Regions from separate parts of the Shewanella sp. FDAARGOS_354 genome, predicted to be linked through region 2. Evidence: riboswitches for the same ligand, from Rfam matches in the RefSeq annotation. Region 2 holds a riboswitch; each other region holds the start of a gene.
The links. Region 2 has a riboswitch for lysine ahead of lysC (lysine-sensitive aspartokinase 3). Riboswitches for the same ligand answer to the same signal wherever they lie in the genome.
Positions count from the first base shown of each region.

Region 1: linked by a shared signal. The riboswitch ahead of CEQ32_RS11505 (Na+/H+ antiporter NhaC family protein) and the one ahead of lysC (lysine-sensitive aspartokinase 3) in region 2 are both predicted to bind lysine.
Region 3: linked by a shared signal. The riboswitch ahead of CEQ32_RS00995 (Na+/H+ antiporter NhaC family protein) and the one ahead of lysC (lysine-sensitive aspartokinase 3) in region 2 are both predicted to bind lysine.

Region 1 is NZ_CP022089.2:2,533,015-2,540,522, reverse strand. It holds gene CEQ32_RS11515 (hypothetical protein) at 1-1,995, opposite strand, end outside; gene CEQ32_RS11510 (dienelactone hydrolase family protein) at 2,278-3,240, shown strand; lysine riboswitch at 3,381-3,552, shown strand; gene CEQ32_RS11505 (Na+/H+ antiporter NhaC family protein) at 3,636-5,216, shown strand; gene CEQ32_RS11500 (choice-of-anchor Q domain-containing protein) at 6,074-7,508, shown strand, end outside.
Region 2 is NZ_CP022089.2:4,386,475-4,393,982, reverse strand. It holds gene narQ (nitrate/nitrite two-component system sensor histidine kinase NarQ) at 1-155, shown strand, start outside; gene CEQ32_RS19760 (response regulator) at 148-777, shown strand; gene CEQ32_RS19755 (YacL family protein) at 866-1,240, opposite strand; gene CEQ32_RS19750 (zinc transporter ZntB) at 1,421-2,386, shown strand; gene CEQ32_RS19745 (succinylglutamate desuccinylase/aspartoacylase family protein) at 2,441-3,556, opposite strand; gene lysC (lysine-sensitive aspartokinase 3) at 3,558-4,913, opposite strand; lysine riboswitch at 5,057-5,231, opposite strand; gene CEQ32_RS19735 (DUF3293 domain-containing protein) at 5,475-5,909, opposite strand; gene arcA (two-component system response regulator ArcA) at 6,492-7,208, shown strand.
Region 3 is NZ_CP022089.2:193,952-201,459, forward strand. It holds gene CEQ32_RS00975 (amidohydrolase family protein) at 1-820, opposite strand, end outside; gene CEQ32_RS00980 (H-NS family nucleoid-associated regulatory protein) at 1,028-1,420, opposite strand; gene CEQ32_RS00985 (electron transfer flavoprotein subunit beta/FixA family protein) at 1,730-2,479, shown strand; gene CEQ32_RS00990 (electron transfer flavoprotein subunit alpha/FixB family protein) at 2,480-3,406, shown strand; lysine riboswitch at 3,502-3,698, shown strand; partial or broken gene CEQ32_RS00995 (Na+/H+ antiporter NhaC family protein) at 3,778-5,010, shown strand; gene tnpA (IS200/IS605 family transposase) at 5,037-5,441, opposite strand; gene CEQ32_RS01005 (RNA-guided endonuclease InsQ/TnpB family protein) at 5,488-6,582, shown strand; partial or broken gene CEQ32_RS01010 (Na+/H+ antiporter NhaC family protein) at 6,595-6,972, shown strand; gene CEQ32_RS01015 (M3 family metallopeptidase) at 7,065-7,508, opposite strand, start outside.

The DNA.
Region 1 (7,508 bases), 1.9 Mb from region 2:
TGTCGCGGCCAGTTCTAAAGGCTGCCAATGGATATCACCTTGGCAACGGATCTTACCCTTGATCTGTTTATCGTAGAAAAACTGCCGCACATGATCCGGAGTCATCAACATATAGGCACTGCCGCTTAGGGCATTGGGAACAAACTGCCAAGTGACGGGATTTTTACCCTCATTAAAACCTTGTTCTATTTCAGGTTTACAGGCGGTCGCCAAAGCCGCTGACATGGGAATAGATAGATTATGGCCATTGTCAGACACCAGTTTTATCCCTTGGATCGTATTGACCTCATTTTTAGCGCTATCTAGCGTCGGATTGGTGAAGCTACCTAGGCTGGCGTTACCAAACTCGGTGGGAGGATTCGCCAGATTTTTGTCGTACTCGGTAAATTGTACAAAGCGAATCGTCTTGGTTTGAGTCAACTCCGGCTGGGGTTGTTTCTCGATTAACACCACGGTTTTTGGGGTCTCATCGAGCTTGAGTAAGAGTGCGTTGCTGGTGAGGTGATGGCTCTCATCGGCTCCAATTAATTGTTCTAGCAGCTCCTTTTCCGTCGCCGTTAACCAGGAGGGATAATTACCTTCGCGACGGGCATCTGCGATCATGCCTTTAAACTGTTGGAAAGGCAGGTTAATACTCTGATCCTCACTCTGTTTTGATATGACTTTAAACAGTTTCGCCTCGGCATCGAGCACCTGGATTGTTAGGCTGGCATCGCCAAAGGTGTAAGGTGTTGCCAGCAATTCATCCCACGACTTTTCGACGATCTTATTCGTCTGTGGGATAAGCGTTAGCTTGGCATTAATATGGTCTATCTGCTTGAGTTTATTCGCAGTGTTATCCCACCCCGTCGCAATAATATCGGTTGCAGATTCAATCGAGGGATTATAATTCCTCGCCCAACCTCTACCGTGCTGCCAGAAGTGAATGTCAATCGCTTTGCCGTTAGCATCAAAGGCGCTTAAGTCCTCATAACGTACATCGGCTTCCACATATTGCGGGCTCATATTGTGGACAAAGCGCAATTGCAGATCTTCAGGGGTATCAGTACCCCAAGGGCCAACATTATCTAAAATACCTTGTTGATCAGGTAATAAGGATTTTATAAATGCCTCATTATTGGGGCGATACTCCTGCGGTACCTCGCTAATGCGGTATAGCTCCTTTTGCCGATCATCCCTATCGCGCTCAGCATCAAATCTATCATCGGCATGCCAAAGCGTGCTCATGATATACGGCCTATCCTTAGGCGCCATCACGGTACGGTGGGTGAAAGTACTGCCTTGGCGCTCTTCCCGTTGAAAAAACGCCATGCTCTCTAACCAACCGGTTTTACGGTTAACTTCGAACTTGCCATAGGCCTTATACTTGCCTTTTTCACCTTGTAACACGGCGATTAATTTATCTTCACTGACCTGCTCAACCGTCCAAGTTAAGCGCCCATCCATCGGGGCGCTTGTGCTATAACCGACGCGAGGCTCAAGCGCCACAGGCAAGGTTGGGGCTTGTTTAAACAAGTTATTAAGATTTTGCCAGCGCTCAAATAACTCCTTGATATCTTTTTGATCCATCTTGGCAATGGGTGTCAGTTGGCGGACTTCACCATTGTTAAATTCCACATTAAAGCCATCTTTAACCAACTGAGCGAGTTCATTGGATTTGGCTTTTGGGTCGATATTACTCACCGGGATCGGCATGCCATAATCGCTAATTTGCAGCAGGTTAGGTTGGATAAAAAAGCGGGCATTATGGGTTAGTGGCGTGGTTAAGCTGGCCGCCTTACCTTCTGTATCTTGTAACTGGTAATCCAGCAGCAATCGTGCCTGCAACACTTTACGAGTTTCGAAACCATCGTTGAGGTGTGAAGTAGAAATAATCTGATACTCGCGCGAAGCGGGTATACTTGCTGACTTATCAGAAACCTGATTATCGCAAGCCGTTAACCCAAGCGTGAGCGTGACAGTGGTACAAAGTACCCTGCATATCCCTATAGCCATTTGAACTCCATTGGTAACTTATGTTATTGAAATGTAATGATATTAATATGTTGTTTGGCGACATTATACACAAAAATGCCCCTAGGGAATAAAAAGCTCACGCCAATTTGGGCGCATGGTCAACCATAAATTGGCTATTGATGAGTGGAGAATTATTAAATGGGCGGCATAAAGCTAATTGCCCTGATAAGCTCTCATCCTTTACTCTTGGTAAGGCCGCTAGATAACTCACAAGCTAGGGAATATAAACCAGTGGTTAGCTTGTTTAATGGAGAAAGAACGATGAGCCCAGATCATAAGCCAGAACTAACCACACCACCTTTCCCTGTCATTCCTCAGGAAGCCTTTGACTGGTATGACGAATATGCCCACGGCATTATCGACCGCCGTGAGTTTATGGCTCGCCTTGCGGGCCTTGTGGCACTGGGTTTTACCATGACCACGCTGACGGGCGCACTAATGCCTAATTACGCCTTAGCCGAGCAAGTCTCCTTTAACGATCCCAGCATTCAAGCCAGTTATGTAAAGTTTCCATCTCCCGATGGTTATGGTGAAGGCCGCGGTTATTTAGTCTTGCCAAACGCGTTGCTGATCCCAGGCCAAAAGGCGGGCGATCCTAAGACCTTAGATCTCAGTAAAAAAGCCCCTGTGGTATTGGTGGTGCACGAAAATCGTGGCTTAAATCCCTATATCGAAGATGTGGCTCGCCGCTTAGCGGCCAAGGGGTATATCGCCTTTGCCCCAGATGCGCTTTACAGCCTTGGTGGATATCCTGGTAATGATGATGCGGGCCGCGCCATGCAAGCTAGCCTTGATAGAGCCAAAATCGAGCAGGACTTTATCGCCGCCGCGCGCTTTTTAAGGTCGCACCCGCAGAGTAATGGCAAACTCGGTGCCGTCGGTTTCTGCTTTGGTGGCTATATCGTCAATATGCTCGCCGCCACCATTCCCGATGAGCTAGCGGCGGGTGTGCCTTTTTATGGCACACCCGCAGCAACTGAGCTGCGCAGCCGCGTGAAAGGCCCACTGATGTTGCAATTTGCCGCTTTAGATCAACGGATTAACGATACATGGGCCGAGTATGAAGCCCAGCTAAAGGCTAATAAAGCCGATTACGTCGCTTATCTTTACCCGAATGTGAATCATGGTTTTCATAATGACTCCACCGCCCGTTATGATGAGCCAACGGCTGAGCTCGCATGGACAAGAACCTTAGATTTTTTTGGTAAACATTTACTCGTATAAGTCCATTTGGCGCTATTGCAACGCTTGATGGGCTGATGTTTCTTGTGTTACCAACTTGTAGGTGATTCATTGTTTTATACGCGAGTGGGATCAAAATACTTGCTATCGGTTCCCATCTCGCTAGAATGCCCGCTCGAATACCTTTAAGTAGAGGCGCGCTGCCTATGACTACTTGTGCGGAGGGTGATGCCGCAGATGTACAAGGAAAGGAGTCAGCGCCGAAGTAGCCAGGTCATCAAACCGAGCTGCTGGTTTTGCATCAAATAGGTGCAAGACTGCCATAGTCATCCACTATGGAGCGCTACCTGAAGGGGCTGAGGAGTAATACCTCCCTATAGGTTTTGTTTCTTTATCCTCTCGGTAGATCTCCACCCGTTTTTTGGTGAAAAGAGATCATGGACATTAGTCATTTTGCTGACTCAGGTTGGTCAGTGCTTCCCCCTTTATTAGCCGTCGCCTTGGCGATCATCACTCGTCGCGTACTGTTATCCCTTGGCGTAGGGATTGTGGCCGGCAGTTTGTTACTCAATCAGTTTTCTCCCCTTGATTCATTGCACTATATGTTCAATACCGTGCTGAAGATTTTTTGGGTCGATGGCGCACTTAATCGCGACAATATCAATATGTTGCTGTTTATGTTGCTGCTTGGTGGACTCATTAGTCTGATGACGGTTTCTGGCGCCACCCGCGCCTTTGCCGAGTGGGCAGCTAAGCGCGCTAAGACCCGTCGCGGCGCGAAAGGCTTAACTGGGGTGATGGTGTTTGCGTTTTTTATTGACGACTTTTTTCATAGTTTGTCGGTTGGCGCTATTTGCCGTCCGGTGACCGATCGCTTTCAAATCTCCCGCGCCAAACTGGCTTATCTTTTAGATTCTACCGCTGCGCCCGTGTGCGTATTGATGCCCATCTCCTCTTGGGGCGCTTATATTATCGCGCTTATCGGTGGCATTATGGCCGCCCACGGCATTAGTGAGCAAAGCCCAATCTCAGCCTTTGTTGAGATGATCCCGATGAATCTCTATGCCGTGTTTACCCTGTTGATGGTGCTGGTGGTGATTATCTTTCAAATGGATATCGGCCCAATGCGTAAACATGAAGCATGGGCGCTGGAAGGGAAGCTTTGGGATCCGACTAAGCCTCGTCCAATCGGCTTAGATATGGAAAGCCCTGAAGAAAGTAACGGTGGCATGATCGATATGGTATTGCCGATCCTAACCCTCACCGGCGCGACCGTGTATTTTATGATTTCCTCTGGTGCGGCAGTATTGGATGAAAAAGAGCTGCCATTTAGCGTACTTGGCTCCTTTGAAAACACCAATGTGGGCTCCTCGCTAGTGTATGGCGCGCTGTGCAGCTTAGCGGTGTCAATTCTGCTTGCGCTGCGGTTAAAATTGGGTGCTAAAAACTGGCTTAAAGCCGCCCCGCAAGGCGTGATGGCCATGCTACCCGCCATTAATATTTTGCTGTTTGCCTGGGCGATTGGTGCGGTTGTTCGCGATGTTGAGACTGGCAAATATCTGGCCTCCCTCGCCAACGGTAACTTGCCAATTGAAGTGTTGCCTGCGGTGGTGTTTGTGTTGTCCTGCGCCATGGCATTTGCTACCGGAACCAGTTGGGGCACCTTTGGTATTATGTTGCCACTGGCTGGCGACATGGCCGCTGCCAGCGATATCGCGTTAATGCTGCCAATGCTTGCCGCAGTGCTCGCGGGTTCAGTGTTTGGCGATCATAGCTCGCCGATTTCCAGCACCAGTATTTTGTCGGCCACGGGGGCAGGTTGCCACCATATTGACCATGTGATGACCCAGCTACCCTATGCGTTAGCCATCGCCTTTGGCGCCACCTTAGGCTATTTGGCCATGGGGATTATGCATTCAACCTTAGCTGGATTCGCCGTAAGCGCCCTGTGGTTTGTGCTCTTCACTGCTTATCATCTGCGTAAAACGAAAAATCAGCCTTTGTTAGCTACGGCATAAGGCACTTTTACACGCTATCAACTAGGGGCCTATGGGCCCCTTGGTTTTTTGTGGGCTTGAGTAAGCCTGCATCCGTTCAAATAAACTTAAGTCATCACTTAACTATCTAATTTGTAATGTGAAAGTGGTAGACAGATGTTCAGCACAACGTTATCTTAGGTTTTTAACAAGGATGAAACTTAATCGTGACCTCGATTCAGTTCACTTGCATCAGGAAGATGTGTCTTTATTTCGCAAGAACACCTCCTGAACAATATGCGATAAGACTCTAGGTGCTAGGTGCTAGGTGCTAGGTGCTAGGTGCTAGGTGCTAGGTGCTAGGTTCTAGATTCTAGATTCTAGATTCTATAAAAGCATTACAGCAGTGCAATCCCTTGGCTAATGGGTGTTGGCCAAGTGCGGTAGCCATGGAAAGATTTTTGTCGGTTCACAAAGTAGTGAACTGGTTATTTAGCGGCCTTTCGGCCGAGGTGAATCAAGGTCGTGGGTCTTCAACCCACACCCGACCAAGAGGGGATCAACAGCAATTCCCTCTTGGATCTCCCTTGCCGCCCCTAACGGAGTTGAAAGCCCCTTGGGCATTAAGCGTTCTTATGCTATCGCGTCAGACGCTCGTCCCTGATTCGACTGACGCTATCTCGGCATCCATGCCTCGCTCACGCAACGAACGCAAATGCCCTGCGGCAACTCCGAGGGGGTGGTGTATTCCTTCGGCTCAGGTGTTATAGGTCGATTGTTAAGGCATAAAAGTGCCTGTCCAATTTTTTTAACCTCAGTGTCAGTTATAAACAATGAAAGTTATACCTATCCGAATATTTTAAATAATTTAATAAAATCAAATAAATGGATGTTATGATATGAAATATGCACTTGTACCCCTTTTGTGTTTATGTCTTTCAGCATGTGGTGGCGGTGGTGGAGATTCTTCAGCAGAAACACCTACCCCACCTCCTGTCACCAAAGATCCCTTGTCTAAATTTATCAATATTAAAGACCAATATGCAGGTATTGAGTCTGCAGCTCCATTGAATACAGAAACATTAGGCCAAGTGTACAAGTACATCTTTACACTCATTCCTGAATTACTACCGGACTATAACGATCAAAGTGGCGAACTGGGTTCGACTTGCTCTGGTGGTGGAACGATTAAAATTTCGAATGGAAGCTCAGATAAAGAAAAAAATATTGCTTTCACTAATTGCGTTGAAGATGGTATGACAACTAACGGTAAAGCTACTGTGAGAGCAAACCGATTTTCCACCGATGGAATACTTATTGATAGTACCGTGATTTTTGAGGATGTTGATGTAAAAGGTACTTTAGGTCACAGTTTACTTGCTGGTACTGCACAATATGTAGAGCAGGACTTAACTTGTGCAAAAACTGAAGCAACATATAATTTAATGTTTTCAGATGTAAATAATAAAAAACAAATCTTATTTTCAAATTTTAAATTTATTAGAACTGGTAATGAGATGGTGTTATGTGGAAATGATGGTTTTAGGATACAAGGTCGCGTATTCGATTCATCTTTAGGGTTCTGGGATGTCCAAACGAATGAATTATTTAAACTTAACACTATGGTACATGCCTATGAAGAAAGTGGTGAGTTTGTTGTTAGGGGAAGTAACAGTAGTCAAGCTACATTTTCAGTTGAATTCTATAAGGAGTTAAGAGGAAACATAATCTCTAATTACACCTATTATAAAATTATGCTACATAGTGGCATGGTAAATAAAGAATATGCTTTTTTAAAGGAATACTATAAACCCTCCATATTGACCTCATTTGAGGATGCGGATAACGATGGAATAACTAATGGTTGGGAGTTGGCTTTTGGTTTAAATCCAACATCGGCTTTGGATGCGACTCAAGATTTAGATGGTGATGGCTTTACAAATTTGCAAGAGTTCTTATCTTTTGGTCATCCTAACGATAAAAAAATACTTCCTAAAATTGCTGATCTCGGAGTTACTTTATCCCATGAAACCCAAGGCTATTCTAAAAAGATTATCGTAAAAGCTGAAGTCGAAAGTGATGTAAAATCAACTGACAGCGGAACAGTGTTGACGACCTACTCAACATCTCTTCCTGTTTATTTTGATAGCGATAGTTATGCTCATTCCAATTTTTGTACTTTAACAGATAATCGGCTCGAACTGACCTGTAAATGGGATAATATATCACCAGGATATAAAGCTGTTCAAGAGATCTATTTAAATGCTGACACAGCAAATGGAGCAGAGATTAAAAGTGTTATCACTGCAAAAATACAGCATCTTGGACATGATG
Region 2 (7,508 bases):
GCAATGATCCGCAAACTAGTCGCAAAGGAATCACTGGACAGCTAGAGCCAGAAAATCCAGACTCGCCCCTTGAACCCCATAGCACATCCAATTTATCACAGGGCACCAAAGTCACTTTAATCTTCCCTTCTCAACAGGAGCCTACACATGGGTAAACCTTATTCTGTTCTGGTGGTCGATGATCACCCTCTCTTACGTAAAGGTATCTGCCAATTGATCGCCTCAGATCCAGACTTTAACCTCTTCGGTGAAGTGGGTAGTGGTTTAGATGCTTTAAGCGCCGTAGTAACTGATGAACCTGACATCGTCTTGCTCGATCTCAATATGAAGGGAATGACTGGCCTCGATACCCTCAATGCCATGCGCCAAGAAGGCGTGACCTCACGAATCGTGATCTTAACCGTTTCAGATGCAAAACAAGATGTTATTCGCCTATTACGTGCGGGAGCTGACGGTTACTTACTCAAAGATACCGAGCCAGATTTGCTGCTCGATAAACTCAAAAATGCCATGTCAGGCCACAGAGTGATCAGCGAAGAAGTTGAAGAATATCTCTATGAACTCAAAAATGCCGCCGATGAACAAGAATGGATTTCAAGCCTCACCCCAAGGGAACTACAGATCCTGCAACAACTGGCGGAAGGATTAAGTAATCGTATGATTTCAGAGCATTTACACATCAGTGAAGGCACTGTGAAAGTGCATGTCAAAAACCTGTTGCGTAAAGCTAATGCCAAGTCGAGAACCGAAATGGCGGTAAGATATTTGAACAATTGATATTGGATAAGTGATAGACTTACTCCATTAAATAATAAAGGCAATCAATAGATTGCCTTTATTATTTGTTGATATTCACAGCGGGCGGTTATAGCCCTTTTTGCACAAATTCATACCAACTAAGTAGCGCTTCTTCTAAATCTTCTAGCCCACAGTAAGCCTCAGATTCAGCATCATAGAGGGACATCGCCTCTTCGAGTTCATAATCCTGCTCAAATCCTAAAGCATTAGCGTAAATTCGTGCCTGCTCCTCATCCAGATCTAAGGTAATATCTTTGCCGATAAAACGCCAAGAAACTCGCTTACCTGTTTGAATTTCTTTGATAATATCGAGCACTTGCTGAATTTTGGCTAACTCAGGCCCCAACTCTTCTGAAAACCATTGGCCCAGTACCTCATGGTCCATGCTAAAGCTGGCTAAATACGTGCCAGTCAAACTGTTACGCCGAAATTCATATTCCATTTTATCTTCTCAATACATTACAACTAAGGCTAATTTTAATCTATTTCATCATAAGTTGCTTGGCCAGCAATTTACTCATCTAGCGCTGAGGTTATTGTGAGAGGAAACGACGCTAGGCTTCATTTCCACTGTAAAATCAGTTAGCTTTACCCGATGATTTAGCATGAGATGGAATGTGACATGCACGAAGGATTTATCTATAGCATAGTGCTTAGCGGCGCACGAGCTGGCTCAACCTTAAGCCCAGAACAACTTGAAAATTGGGACCCTAAGGACGGGTTGATTTGGGTACACCTACGTTATCGCCACAAAAAGGCTCGCCATTGGGTGTTAAACAGCGGTCTTAATAAAGTCGAAACCGATGCCCTGCTCGCCCAAGATACTCGCCCTCGAGCCGTATTGGCAGGGGAAGGTGTATTACTGGCACTGCGCGGTATTAACTTAAATCCAAACTCAGCACCTGAAGATATGGTCGCCGTGCGAATTTACGCCGATAGACAGCGCATTATCTCCACCTGTGATCGCGAGTTGCAATCGGTTAAAGATGTGGCTGAACTGATCATGGAAGGCACAGGCCCAACCACCACAGGAGATTTTCTCCTCGCCATTTGTGAAAAACTGACTACACGTAAAGTCGATTTTATCGATACGCTAGAGGAGCAACTTTCAGAATTAGAAGAACAAGTTGTTTCTGGCAATGTTAAAGATTTACGTACTGATATTGCCGAACTACGCCGACAAACCGTAGCCTTGCGCCGCTATTTAGGCCCACAGAAAGAAGCCTTCACTAAGATGCTGTCCGATCAATTTGTGCTGTTTAATGAACCCGAAAAACTTAAGATGCGCGAAACCACGGATAAGCTTATTCGCACCATTGAAGACTTAGATGCACTGCGCGACCGAGCCAATGTGACCCAGGAAGAGTTACTCAGCCAGCAATCGGAGCAGCTAAACAAGCGCTTGTATTTCTTATCCTTAGTCTCGGCAATTTTCTTGCCTCTGGGCTTTTTAACCGGTTTGCTTGGGGTCAATATCGGCGGTATTCCCGGTGCGGATAACGCATGGGCTTTTGCGACCTTCTGCGGCATTTTAATATCGCTGGTTGCCCTGCAAATGGCGCTCTTCTATCGCTTTAAGTGGTTGTAGACTGTAATAAAAAAAGCCAATCTCGAGATTGGCGTTTTGTTTTGCTGATTGCCGTTAATATGGCAATTCAAACAGATTGGTCATGACTTTATAGAGCTCTGTGCCTTGATGCACCGACGCCGAAGCAAAATGGAGTATAGGCACACAATCCTGGGGCAAACTGAGTGCCGTCAGCTCCTGCTCACTGCCATATAAGTCGAGTCGCAGCAGATTGACTAAGGTCTCACCCGCCGCAAGCGGCTCTCCCACGGGCGCCACATATTCCACCAAGCCCGCCATAGGCGCATGGTACTTTTTGTAATCCTTAAGATAACAGCCAAAACGCGGCATCTTAACGGGTTCCACTTGCTCGGCAATCACCCCGCGATGACTTAAATAGGCCAAAATGCCTTTAGCATCGACTAAAGCATCCTCAAGGCAAATGCGTTCTTGGCTCGCCAGTTCCAAGGTAAAAGCTGAAACGGCGATATTGAGATCCCGCCCCTGCGCTTTTGCCACTTCACTCAATTGCCACCAAGGACAAAATGCCGCCTCATCCATTGCGCCACCAAAACTATTGGGGATCACCAGTGTGTAAGGAATCGTGAAAAACTGCGCCGCTGCAATATCATATTCAGGGCAATACAAATGTTTACAGGATTTAGGCCCAGTATGCAGATCGAGCACTATATCCGCTGCATGGGCCATAGCCTGTAAGCTAACCGCCAATCTGTGGCCCGTGGTCACGCCCCAATCGTTACGTAACCGCTGCTGGCAAGCTTCAATCAAGGTGCTGCGATATGCTTGAATAAGTTCGCTATCGCTAAGCTCAGCATGTTCACTGTACCAAGCGGGTAAATCTATCGCGTGATTTAAGTACTCACGATTCCAGTTTACGCCAGTGATAGGGTCAAAACGCCCCAGTGTAAACTCACCGCTTTTTTGATTAATTCCCAGCGGATTAGCCAAGGGCACTAAGGTCATTTCCCCTAAGATGTCGCAATTTTCCAACTGTTTCATCAATTGATAAATCACCGCATTGCCTTGCACCTCAGCACCATGGACATTAGCCTGAATATACACTTTAGGGCCAGATACATGACCACTTGGCTTAAAGTGATAAATCGGCAGCGTCAGAGCCTGCCCTGCGGCAAGCTCCCCAATTTGCAGAGACGATGTTGTCGGCAACATACTAAACGCCTTCAAACAAGTTTTCGTGCAACGCTTTAACCACTTGTGCCGCTTCGGATTCGGCTACTAACACACACAAGTTATGCGGGCTGGCACCTTGGCAGATCATCCGCACATTATGGGGTTCGAGCACTTCAAACACGCGGCGACAAATACCCGCAGTCGTAGCGATGCGATTACCGATAATCGCCACCAATGCTAAACCATCCTCCACGCGCACGCGGCAATGTTGCGATAATTCTTGCAGTAACGCTTCACTTAATAAACCTTGTCCGCTTGAATCGGAGCCGGTTTTATCTAGAGTGAGCGATACGTTAACTTCGGAGGTGGTGATCAAATCCACACTGATCTTGTGTCTTGCCAATGTGGCAAAGGTTTCCGCCAAGAAGCCCTGCGCATGCAGCATTTGTAGGCTGTGCAGATTGAGTAGCGTCTGGTCGCGGCGCAGCGCCACCGCGCGGAACACGGGTGCATCTTCAACCTGATGGCGGATCCAAGTGCCACCCTTTTCAGGCTCCTTGCTTGAACCGACAAACACTTGAATTTGTTGGCGCACGGCCGGAAGAATCGTCGCAGGATGTAATACTTTAGCGCCAAAGGTTGCCATTTCAGCGGCTTCGTTAAAACTGATTTCGGCAATCGGATGGGCGTTTGGCGCGAGGCGCGGATCGGTCGTATAAATCCCGGCCACATCGGTCCAAATCTCAACCGCTGAGGCTTTTAAGGCTTCGGCTAACAATGCGGCGGAATAGTCGCTACCGCCACGGCCGAGAGTTGTGGTTTGCCCCGCTTCATCGGAGCCTATAAAACCTTGAGTCACAATCACTTGCTCAGATAACAGCGGCAGTAAATGCTCACTCGATAGCAAAGCAATTTGCTCAACCTGTGGCTCTGCGCGGCCAAAATGGCTGTCGGTGCGCAGCACACGGCGCACATCGAAGGCACTTGAGTTGGCGCCTTTTTCGCGCAACACCGCCGCAAATAATGCCGACGAACACTGCTCACCAAGGGACAATAACTCATCCATGGTGGCCTTACTGCGCTGGGACGCCAGCGCTTCGCTTAATACCGCCATACGGCTTAACAGCTTATCTAATGCGGCAGCAACATCGTTAGGGCGACCGAGTTTATCTAAGATAGCGTATTGAATCTGCGCAATTTGCTTTAATCGTTGTAAGCGACCATCGTCGTTAATTGACTCTTGGGTCAGTTCAACCAACAGGTTAGTCACGCCACTGGAGGCGCTAACCACCACTAAACGGCAATCAGGATTGCCCAGTACGATATCGGCGCAGCGATTCATTGCACCGTAATCGGCAACTGAAGTACCACCAAATTTTGCGACAACAAGAGACATTAGCGCACCTCCGCAGAAGCAGAATACACGGCACAAACAAGGATAAGATATTGATTAACTAACATGATTACGCTCCGAACTAACTTCGTTCGAAGAGCCTGGTGCTCAATGATACGCACCCCAATAGAAGGGAAACAGCAATCGTCACCAGAAGCTCTCCACCAATTACAGGTGACAATCGTTAGGATTCAGCCTAAGCGACCGACATAAACATGCAGCAACCACATCTATGCCTCGGCGTTAATCTCCCTCATCAATCATCGCTGGAGTTTGTGCTCCTCTGACTGACTACCTAGTTAACGCTCCTCTTCTGTTCCTTTCCGCCGGAAAGGGACGAAAAAAGTAGCAATAAACCCCTAATGAAGTCAATGCTAATTTCACACACTATATACAAATTCAATAAACGCATTTAAAAACAATGGGAATTTAAAACGTTTGCGACTCATGCCAAATGAGAATAGGGAAAAATCAATCAGATCTAGCAAAGAAGAAAAACAAACTAGCCTTGCCGTGAGAGCAGCAAAGCTTAGCCAGAGGAGCGATTAAAAGCGTCAATCGCGGTTAGGTGACCAAGTCCGGTAGCTCATAAACCAAACGCACATAGTCGTTAAATCGACCTAAACACACCTCTGTTTGCCCGGCTAATGTACAAGGCACTAAACTCACCTCGCCCTGTTCCACCATGTAGATAGCGTATTGATTAAACTTTTTCCCCAACTGCAAGGCCATGCTGCGATCAATAAACACGGCCCAGCTCTTCTCCATATGGGATAAATCTGGCGATGCCCCAATCAGTGCACGATAGGGACTGCCTAATAATTCAATTTCACGTAAAAGTTGGCGGTCGAGTAATCGGTTTTGGCTGGGAGTGAGGAGGGTTGAAGCGGGATTATGGGCGGTAATTACAGCAAAGGAAAAATCACAGGATAATGCTTGAGTAAGCAAAAACAACGGCGTTTGATAATGCTGCCACAAATCTTGAGTCATGTTGTCCATTGGTAGTCTAGTCGAAAAATGAACCCGCGCTAGTTTAACAGAGAGCCTAAAAAATCCAAAGAGGCGTGAACTGGCTCACAAGAATTAAAAATACATTAGTTATACTAATCAATGACTAAAGTAAATATCATGGTAAATCAGCGTCTCAGCCTGAAATTTGTTAACATTTCATTTGTTAACAAATGCCTAAAACGAGTACAATGTCGTCATTGGCCAGTTAAGCAGATAACATTAAGTTTGCTTAATCTTGACAAGGGTTTGTTAGATTCCTCTGCGAAATCACCTTATGCTGGCCAGACATCTTTTAAAATGTGTTCTACATTTGATTTATCATTTAAACATTTTAAAAAAAACAATAGTTAAGGAACTATTTTTAACTATTGCTTATCGAAGTTGATACTGGTTACGTTTTATCGTATTACACTTTAAACGTTCACTTATATACATCCTGACGTGTAGCCGTGAAGATCTTCCCTTTGAAGCACAGAGCAGTAAGTGGAAGTATCAACATTTTATGAATATAAGAATCCGATGTAAGTGATTCTTATGGTTAGAATATTGGTTAAAATTTAGGTACTTAATATGCAAAATCCGCACATTCTGATCGTTGAAGATGAAGCCGTTACCCGTAACACGCTAAGAAGTATTTTCGAGGCAGAAGGGTATGTGGTAACTGAGGCCAATGATGGCGCAGAAATGCATAAGGCTATGCAGGAAAACAAAATTAACCTCGTGGTTATGGACATTAACCTACCAGGTAAAAACGGTCTGTTGTTGGCACGTGAATTACGTGAAATCAACAACATCGGTCTGATCTTCTTAACAGGCCGTGACAACGAAGTCGACAAAATCCTTGGACTTGAAATTGGCGCGGACGATTATATTACCAAGCCGTTCAACCCTCGTGAATTGACGATTCGTGCTCGCAACCTTCTGACTCGTGTTAATAGCGCAGGCAATGAAGTCGAAGAAAAGAGCTCTGTCGAATACTATCGTTTTAACGATTGGAGCCTAGAGATCAACAGCCGTTCTCTAGTAAGCCCACAGGGTGAATCTTACAAACTGCCACGTAGTGAATTCCGCGCTATGCTGCACTTTGTTGAAAACCCAGGCAAAATCTTAACTCGTGCCGATCTACTGATGAAGATGACTGGCCGTGAGTTAAAGCCACACGACCGTACTGTTGACGTGACCATCCGTCGTATTCGTAAGCACTTCGAAAGCTTGCCAGATACGCCAGAAATCATCGCTACCATTCACGGTGAAGGCTACCGTTTCTGCGGTAACTTAGAAGACTAATCTTCAATTTGCCGTTTGAACGCCATAAAAAACCAGATCCTAGGATCTGGTTTTTTTTTATCTCTGCAAAATAGGTTTTAGCTGTACGAAATAATACCAATCACATTAAATATCTAATCAGTTCAGAGCCTCACAGGCATTTCAATCCAAGGCGCATTGACGCAGAAATGGTCATTCCCTTTTAAGTCAATGCAACACCGGAGTGGGATGTCTGTGTGGCTCCCAAAGGGCGGCTGATGTTCACTGTATGGCAACGAGCTTTATACTGCGTTTAAGGCTTTCGACAGAGCACCACTATGC
Region 3 (7,508 bases), 840 kb from region 2:
TGAGTAGGTTAGCTGCACGCAATAAATCGTTCAGATTTTTTGTTTCAAATACGATTGGTTTCTCGGCTAAGTTATCTAAACGTTCGAAGGCAATATTAAATTCAATTTGAGGTGTAGCTGAACTATTAACCGATTTGTGCTTATTTTGGTTATACCAGTTAGCATCAGCAAAGGTTTGCCTGATAAGCGCGATGCTACCCATGAGGGAATTGGGATAGTCTTGTTCTGACGTACCTTTATCGAAGGCCATAAAAGGTTGGCTGTGCGCCCTATAAATTACCTCGTTGGCAGTTTTGTCCGCGAGTGAAAGACTGACACCCGTGCCTCGGAAAATACCATCGAGTTTACTACTTTGTACACTGGTAAAGCCGTTATTGATCCAATCTCGTGCGCGTTCTTTATTGGGGTAAATGTAATTAAACCATTCTTTTTCAGCGTGAATTGCACCATTTTCAGCATTCCCGCCAATACGCTTAATATCATATACCGGACGAGTGAGCTGCAATTTGGGATATTCAAACTCGATAGCATAATCGGTAAAAGGATCGATAAAACCGGGATAAATAGTATAACCACTGAGATCGACTTTTAGTGCTGCCGCGGGGATATCACCTTGGTCAATAATGGCTTTGATCCGATTGTTTTCAACTAATAATGTGGCATTTGAGAGTCGTTTCCCCGGTGCAAGAATTAATTCTGCATTGGTCAATGCAGTTAACTTATTGACGGGTGGGATGGGATTGGCCTCGGCAAAAATGGGTTGAGATACAAAACTACTTATTATGCCGCAGCTTATTATTATCTTATTGTTTATCTGCATTTTTTATTCACTTAGACGGAGGGTGAATAAAGAGTAACCTAAAGTAGATGTAAATACTAAAGATGAATTGTAACGCAATTTAAGCATTTACTTGAATGACAATGGGCGGGGTGGGATAGGCATAAAAAAGCTCGCAGGGCGCGAGCTTTTTTATGTTACTCAATGATAATAGCGAATGGCTATTGTCATTACCATTACGGTATTGGATTAGATTAAGAAATCATCCATAGAACGGCCTTTATTGACTTCGTTCTTAAATACTGTTGGCATACGGCCTTGACCTGTCCACTGGATCACTTCGCCATCAACTTCAATTTGGTATTTCGCTGGACGAGGAGCGCGTTTCTTGCTCGAGGCTTTAACTGCAACACCACCTAAATCGTCGATTGATAAACCAACGGCTTCCATTTGTTGACGGATTTCTTCAATTTTTGCATTACGAGCAGCAATAGCTTGCTGTTCTTCTGCTTCCATTGACTCACGCTCAACTAAAATTTTATCTAGTTTAGCCGCTAAATCACGCAGTTCTTCAACGCTAAGATCTTTTACAGCAGCTTTAAAACGACGACCGTGAGTTAATATCTCTAAAAATTCGCTCATATCTATTTTCGTCCCACTCTATTTTTATTACAGGATAATGGTGAACAACAGCTAAATGATAGAAACTAATATTGCTCGAATCAAATAAAATTATGCAATAAACAAAAATTAAATATTATTTAATTTTTGAACTTTTTATATATGGCAAATAAGTGTTCAAAAATGTGGCCAATACGACAGTCTTAAAAATGCAAACAAGCGTTTGACTTTGGTTGACGTTAACGTTAACAGGACGTAAAGTGGCTCTATCCTGCATTGGTGATCACCAATGTTTTGTCCATGTACATGAAAGTGTAGGAAGGAAGCCCTATGAAAGTATTGGTGCCTGTTAAGCGCGTAGTTGATGCCAATGTGAAGGTCAGGGTAAAAGCTGACAACACCAGCGTTGATACCGCAAACCTCAAAATGGCGTTGAACCCTTTTTGTGAAATTGCAGTAGAAGAAGCGGTTCGTTTAAAAGAAGCGGGCAGTGCTACTGAAGTAGTGGTCGTCAGCATCGGCAATAAAGCCGTTCAAGAACAATTGCGTACCGCATTAGCATTAGGTGCTGATCGCGCGATTCACATTGATACTGAAGAAGAGTTAGCACCAGTATCAATTGCCAAATTACTTAAAGCAGTACAAGAAAAAGAACAAGCGCAATTAGTGCTGTTTGGTAAGCAATCCATTGATGGTGATAATAACCAAACGGGCCAAATGTTTGCTGCATTAACGGATATGCCGCAAGCGACCTTTGCTTCAGCAATTAAAGTTGAAGGTAATTCACTTCAAGTTGCTCGTGAGATAGATGGTGGTATGCAAACCTTAAATCTACCGTTGCCAGCTGTGGTGACTGCGGATTTACGTTTGAATGAGCCACGTTATGCCTCATTACCTAATATCATGAAAGCCAAACGTAAGCCGTTAGATGTGCTGACGGTAGCTGATTTAGGTGTGACGCTCAAAGCGCATCAAACGGTGATCAAGGTAACGCCGCCTGCTGAACGTAAGGCCGGTATTATGGTTGCGTCGGTAGCAGAGCTGGTTGAAAAGTTAAAGAATGAAGCGAAGGTGATCTAAATGGCCATTTTAGTATTAGCAGAACACGATAATGCGGCGCTGAAACTGGATACCGCTAAAGTTGTCACCGCAGCTCGTGCGATCGGCGGCGATGTACATGTATTGGTGGTGGGCCATCAATGTGGTGCAGTGGTGCAAGCCGCTCAAGCTCTACAAGGTGTCGCGCAAGTATTAGTTGCCGATAACAGCGCTTATGAAGCGCATTTAGCCGAAAACGTGGCTAAATTGCTGGTGGACTTAGCACCAAACTACAGCCATATTCTCGCAGCGGCATCGAGTGCGGGTAAAGACACGTTACCGCGTGTGGCAGCACTTTTAGATGTGGCGCAAATTTCGGAAGTGATTGGCGTGGTGAGTAGCGATACCTTTGTTCGCCCGATTTATGCGGGTAACGCCTTAGCGACAGTTCAAAGCCATGACGCTATCAAAGTGATGACAGTGCGTGCCAGTGCTTTCGATGCGGTGACACAGGGTAATAACGCTGCTGTGACTACCTTGGATAAAGTGTTTGAAGCCAAAGCTCAGTTTGTGTCTCAAGCGCTGACAGTTTCAGCACGTCCAGAGTTAGGTAATGCTGGCATTATCGTATCTGGTGGCCGTGGCATGGGCAGCGGTGAAAACTTCGGGATGTTAGAGCAACTGGCTGATAAGCTTGGTGCCGCAGTAGGAGCTTCGCGTGCGGCGGTTGACGCAGGCTTTGTTCCGAATGACTTGCAAGTCGGTCAAACTGGTAAAATTGTCGCACCTAACCTCTATATTGCAGTCGGTATTTCAGGCGCGATCCAACATTTAGCGGGAATGAAAGACGCTAAGGTGATTGTGGCTATCAACAAAGACCCTGAAGCGCCTATCTTCCAAGTTGCCGATTATGGCCTCGAAGCTGACCTGTTCGAAGCCGTTCCGCAGTTGATTGCAAGCTTAAGTTGATTTTATTTGTGAGCTAAGTCAGAGTAAGCGGCTTCGCGGTGGTAACTGCTTAGCCGCTTATGTTTTTATGAGCCTCACGCCCATGTATGGGCGTTCTTAGAAGTAGAGGCGCACCAAATATCAGTAGTGATCAGTAGGGTGATTCCGTTGATCGTTCACGAAAGGATTTGGTGCCGAAGTAGTTTGATTTATCACGATCAACTGCTGGGGTTGTGTCTAATAGGTACAACACTGCCATAGTATTTCCAGATACGGATATTAGGAATAGTTACTATGGAGCGCTACTGATAGGACAGGTGATCTTGGGTATCTATTGCCTTTTCCCACCAGTTCAGTCGCCCTCCATTCGTATTTTGACGAAGAAATAATCAATGACTGTAGTTAGTTATGCCGATTCGGCGCTTTCTTTGCTCCCGCCTGTGGTTGCAATTGTATTGGCGATTTTTACTCGCCGAGTGCTTCTTTCCCTCGGTTTAGGAATTGTGATTGGAGTATTATTGCTCAATCAACTTTCTCCTGTGGCCAGCGGTGAGTTTTTATTTAACAGTGTAAAAGGACTTTTTTGGTCGGAAGATGGCGTAAATTCTTGGAATTTATACATTCTCGGTTTCTTGATTGTATTGGGGATGATCACCGCTCTAATTACTGTGAGTGGTAGTGCTCGGGCATTTGCTGATTGGGCAATGTTACATATTCGTAATAAGCGCGATGCGAAATTACTGACCATGTTTTTAGGCTGTGTTGTTTTTATTGACGATTATTTCAATAGTTTAGTCGTTGGGTCTGTCGCAAGGCCTGTTACCGACCGTTACCATATTTCCCGCGCTAAGTTAGCTTATTTATTAGATTCTACCGCAGCACCAGTTTGTGTCATTTCACCGGTATCAAGTTGGGGCGCTTATATTATTGCGTTAATTGGCGGAATATTAACAGCACATGGTTTTGCGGATTCAGGGCATTTAAGTGTCTTTATTCAAATGATCCCTATGAATTTCTACGCAATTTTCTCTTTATTATTACTGCTTTGTGTGGCGTTTATGGGCTTAGATGTTGGCCCTATGCGTGAACATGAATTAAATGCCATGCGCGGTAATTTATACGATGAGACTAAAGGTTTACCGCCAGGTGCTAATGCTGATTTACCCGAAGCTGAAACAGGTAAAATCCTCGGGTTATTCCTACCTATCACAGTACTGGTATTTGCGACCCTGTATTTTATGATCGATAGCGGTGCCCAAGTATTAGCTAAAGAAGGCATTGAATTTAATATTATTTCTGCTTTCGAGAAAACCGATGTGAGTTCATCACTGTTCTTTGGTGCCCTGATTGGTTTAGCGGTTGCGCTGGTACTTAACTTAGTGCAAGGCGTTGAAAAATCAATGGTATTAAAAGGTGTAGTGCAGGGCGCTCGCTCTATGTTGCCTGCGATTTACATCTTGTTATTTGCTTGGACCATTGCAGGTGTGATCGGCCAGCTTGAAACCGGTAAGTTTATGGCTAGCCTAGCCACTGGGAATATTCCCTTTGCTTTCTTACCTGCATTAATTTTTGTGTTAGCGGGCCTGACCAAAATGCGCGACAAGCCCCGTGCTTTTAGCGCGGGGAAGGATAGCGCAAGTTGCGAAGCAACTTAATGCGGCCTATCTTGTTGCTCAATATATTGCCTTAATACGTCTATTGGAGCGCCCCCAACAGATCCTGCAAAGTAGCTGGGCGACCAAAGTGCATTTTTCATGTAGGCTGGCTTATGAAGATTTGGATAGTACTGTTTCAACTTCCTGCTAGAAACCCCCTTTAGACTATTAACCAGCTTCGATATAGCCACTTTCGGTGGGTAGTTCACTAACAGGTGAACGTGGTCTTGCTCCCCGTTAAACTCTACGATCTCAGCCTCAAAATCCGCACAGACTTTTTCCATGATGTCTCGCATCGTTTTTAGATGCGCATCCGTAAATAACTTGCCACGATATTTAGCAATAAAAATAAGATGCACATGCATCATAAATACGCAGTGCCTTCCTCTTCGTAATTCCATAGGCCAACCTTTACAATCAAGCTTAAAGAACCTATATTAGTGCATTATGAGCATTCAGACCAAAACTTTAAGTGTTAGGGTAAAAGATAAACATGCGAAGCTGTTAAGACAGATGGCGTATGAAGTAAATCAATGCTTTAACCTGGCCAACGAACTAACCATGAAAGCGAGTCGCAACTATAGCGATGCTGGCGCGGTTAGACCTGTCTGGATGTCGGCTTACGATGTGCAAAAACCGATTCTAAGTTTTAGGAACGAATCTGGATTTATTATTCCATCCCACACAGCTCAAGAGGTCTGCGCCAAACACGCCCAAGCAAGAAAACAATTCAAACGAGCGAAGTTACGTTGGCGAATAAGCTCAGGCTCTAAACACTCTCTTGGCTTTGTGCCGTTTAAAAAAGGTTCTGCTAAGTGGAAGAGTGGGCAAGTCTTATTCGCAAAACAGCACTTTAAGGTTTGGGATACCTACGGGCTTTCACAATACGAGTTTACTTCAGGATCTTTCTCTGAAGACTCAAGAGGACGCTGGTACTTTAATGTGTGTGTTCATGTAGGCGCCTCAGCGCCCACCTCTGGAAAGACAGCCATCGGTATCGATCTAGGGTTAAAAGATACGGCAACTTGCAGTGATGGGGCTAAATTAGAACGGGGGAACTTCTACCGCGATCTAGAGGCGGATTTAGGCGTTGCCCAAAGAGCAAATAAGAAAAAGCGAGTCAAGGCCATTCATGCGAAGATCAAGAATCGTCGCAAAGATGCTTTGCATAAATTTAGTACGCGGCTGGTCAATGAAAATGCCGCAATATTTGTTGGCGATGTGAGCAGCTCCAAGTTAGCGAAAACTAAAATGGCAAAATCGGTTTTAGACGCAGGCTGGTCAATGCTCAAAACACAATTGGAATATAAAGCGATAGCGCGGTCAGTTGTGTTCGAAATAGTCAATGAATCCTACTCCACCCAGACCTGTTCGAGCTGTGGGGCGATCCCCGTCAGCAGTCCGAAAGGTAGAACTGGTCTTGGAATAAGAGAATGGGTGTGCTCTGAGTGCGGAGCAGAGCACGACCGCGATATAAACGCGGCAACCAATATTCTCGCGGCGGGGCATCGCCGTCTAGCTGTAGGAATCCCCGTGCTTTAGCGCGGGGAGGATGTCAATGCATTCTCTACAGGAACCAGTTGGGGTACGTTCGGGATTATGCTGCCGATAGCTGCGGATATGGCGATGGGCAGTCACACAGCCATGATGTTACCTATGCTGGCTTCGGTATTAGCGGGGGCGGTATTTGGTGATCATTGTTCACCGATTTCTGATACCACTATTTTGTCGTCGACGGGGGCCAGTTGCCATCATATCGACCACGTAGTGACGCAGCTTCCCTACGCAGTAATCGTTGCGCTGATCAGCATGATCGGCTACGTAGTGCTTGGCTTTACTGAATCGGTCAATGCGGGATTAGTGGCTTGTAGCATATTGTTTGTATTGACGATTTTTGGTTTGCACATTAAATCCAAAAGTACGGCTTTATAAGTCCGTGATTTAACTTCGCTCTTATATTGAGAATGTAAAACAAATCAGCCAGCAACTATGCTGGCTGATTTTTATCTACTCAGTATCTAAAATTACTGAGTCTGATTGAGCCCACGGCGGTTGAGTAAACCTTCAGTGGTAGGCTCTTGGCCGCGGAAGTTCTTGTAAGCTTCCATTGGCGCAATACTGTTGCCCACTTCGCGAATGGTCTTACGGTATTTCATGCCGATCTCACGGTTTAGGCCGCCTTGGGTTTGCACATAGGCAAAGGCGTCAGCCGCTAAAATTTCACTCCACATATACGCGTAGTAACTTGCTGAGTAACCACCTGGGAAGGCGTGGGCAAAGTAAGTTGACTTATAACGTGGTGGTACGGCGGTGATATTTAAGCCGTGCTTTTTCAGCGCATTAGCCTCAAAGGTCGCTACATCTTGCAATGGTGCATCAGGGCTTAATGAGTGCCATTCCATATCCACTAGCGCCGCAGCCATATACTCTAACGTATCGAAGCCTTGGTTAAAGCTGCCGGATTTTAA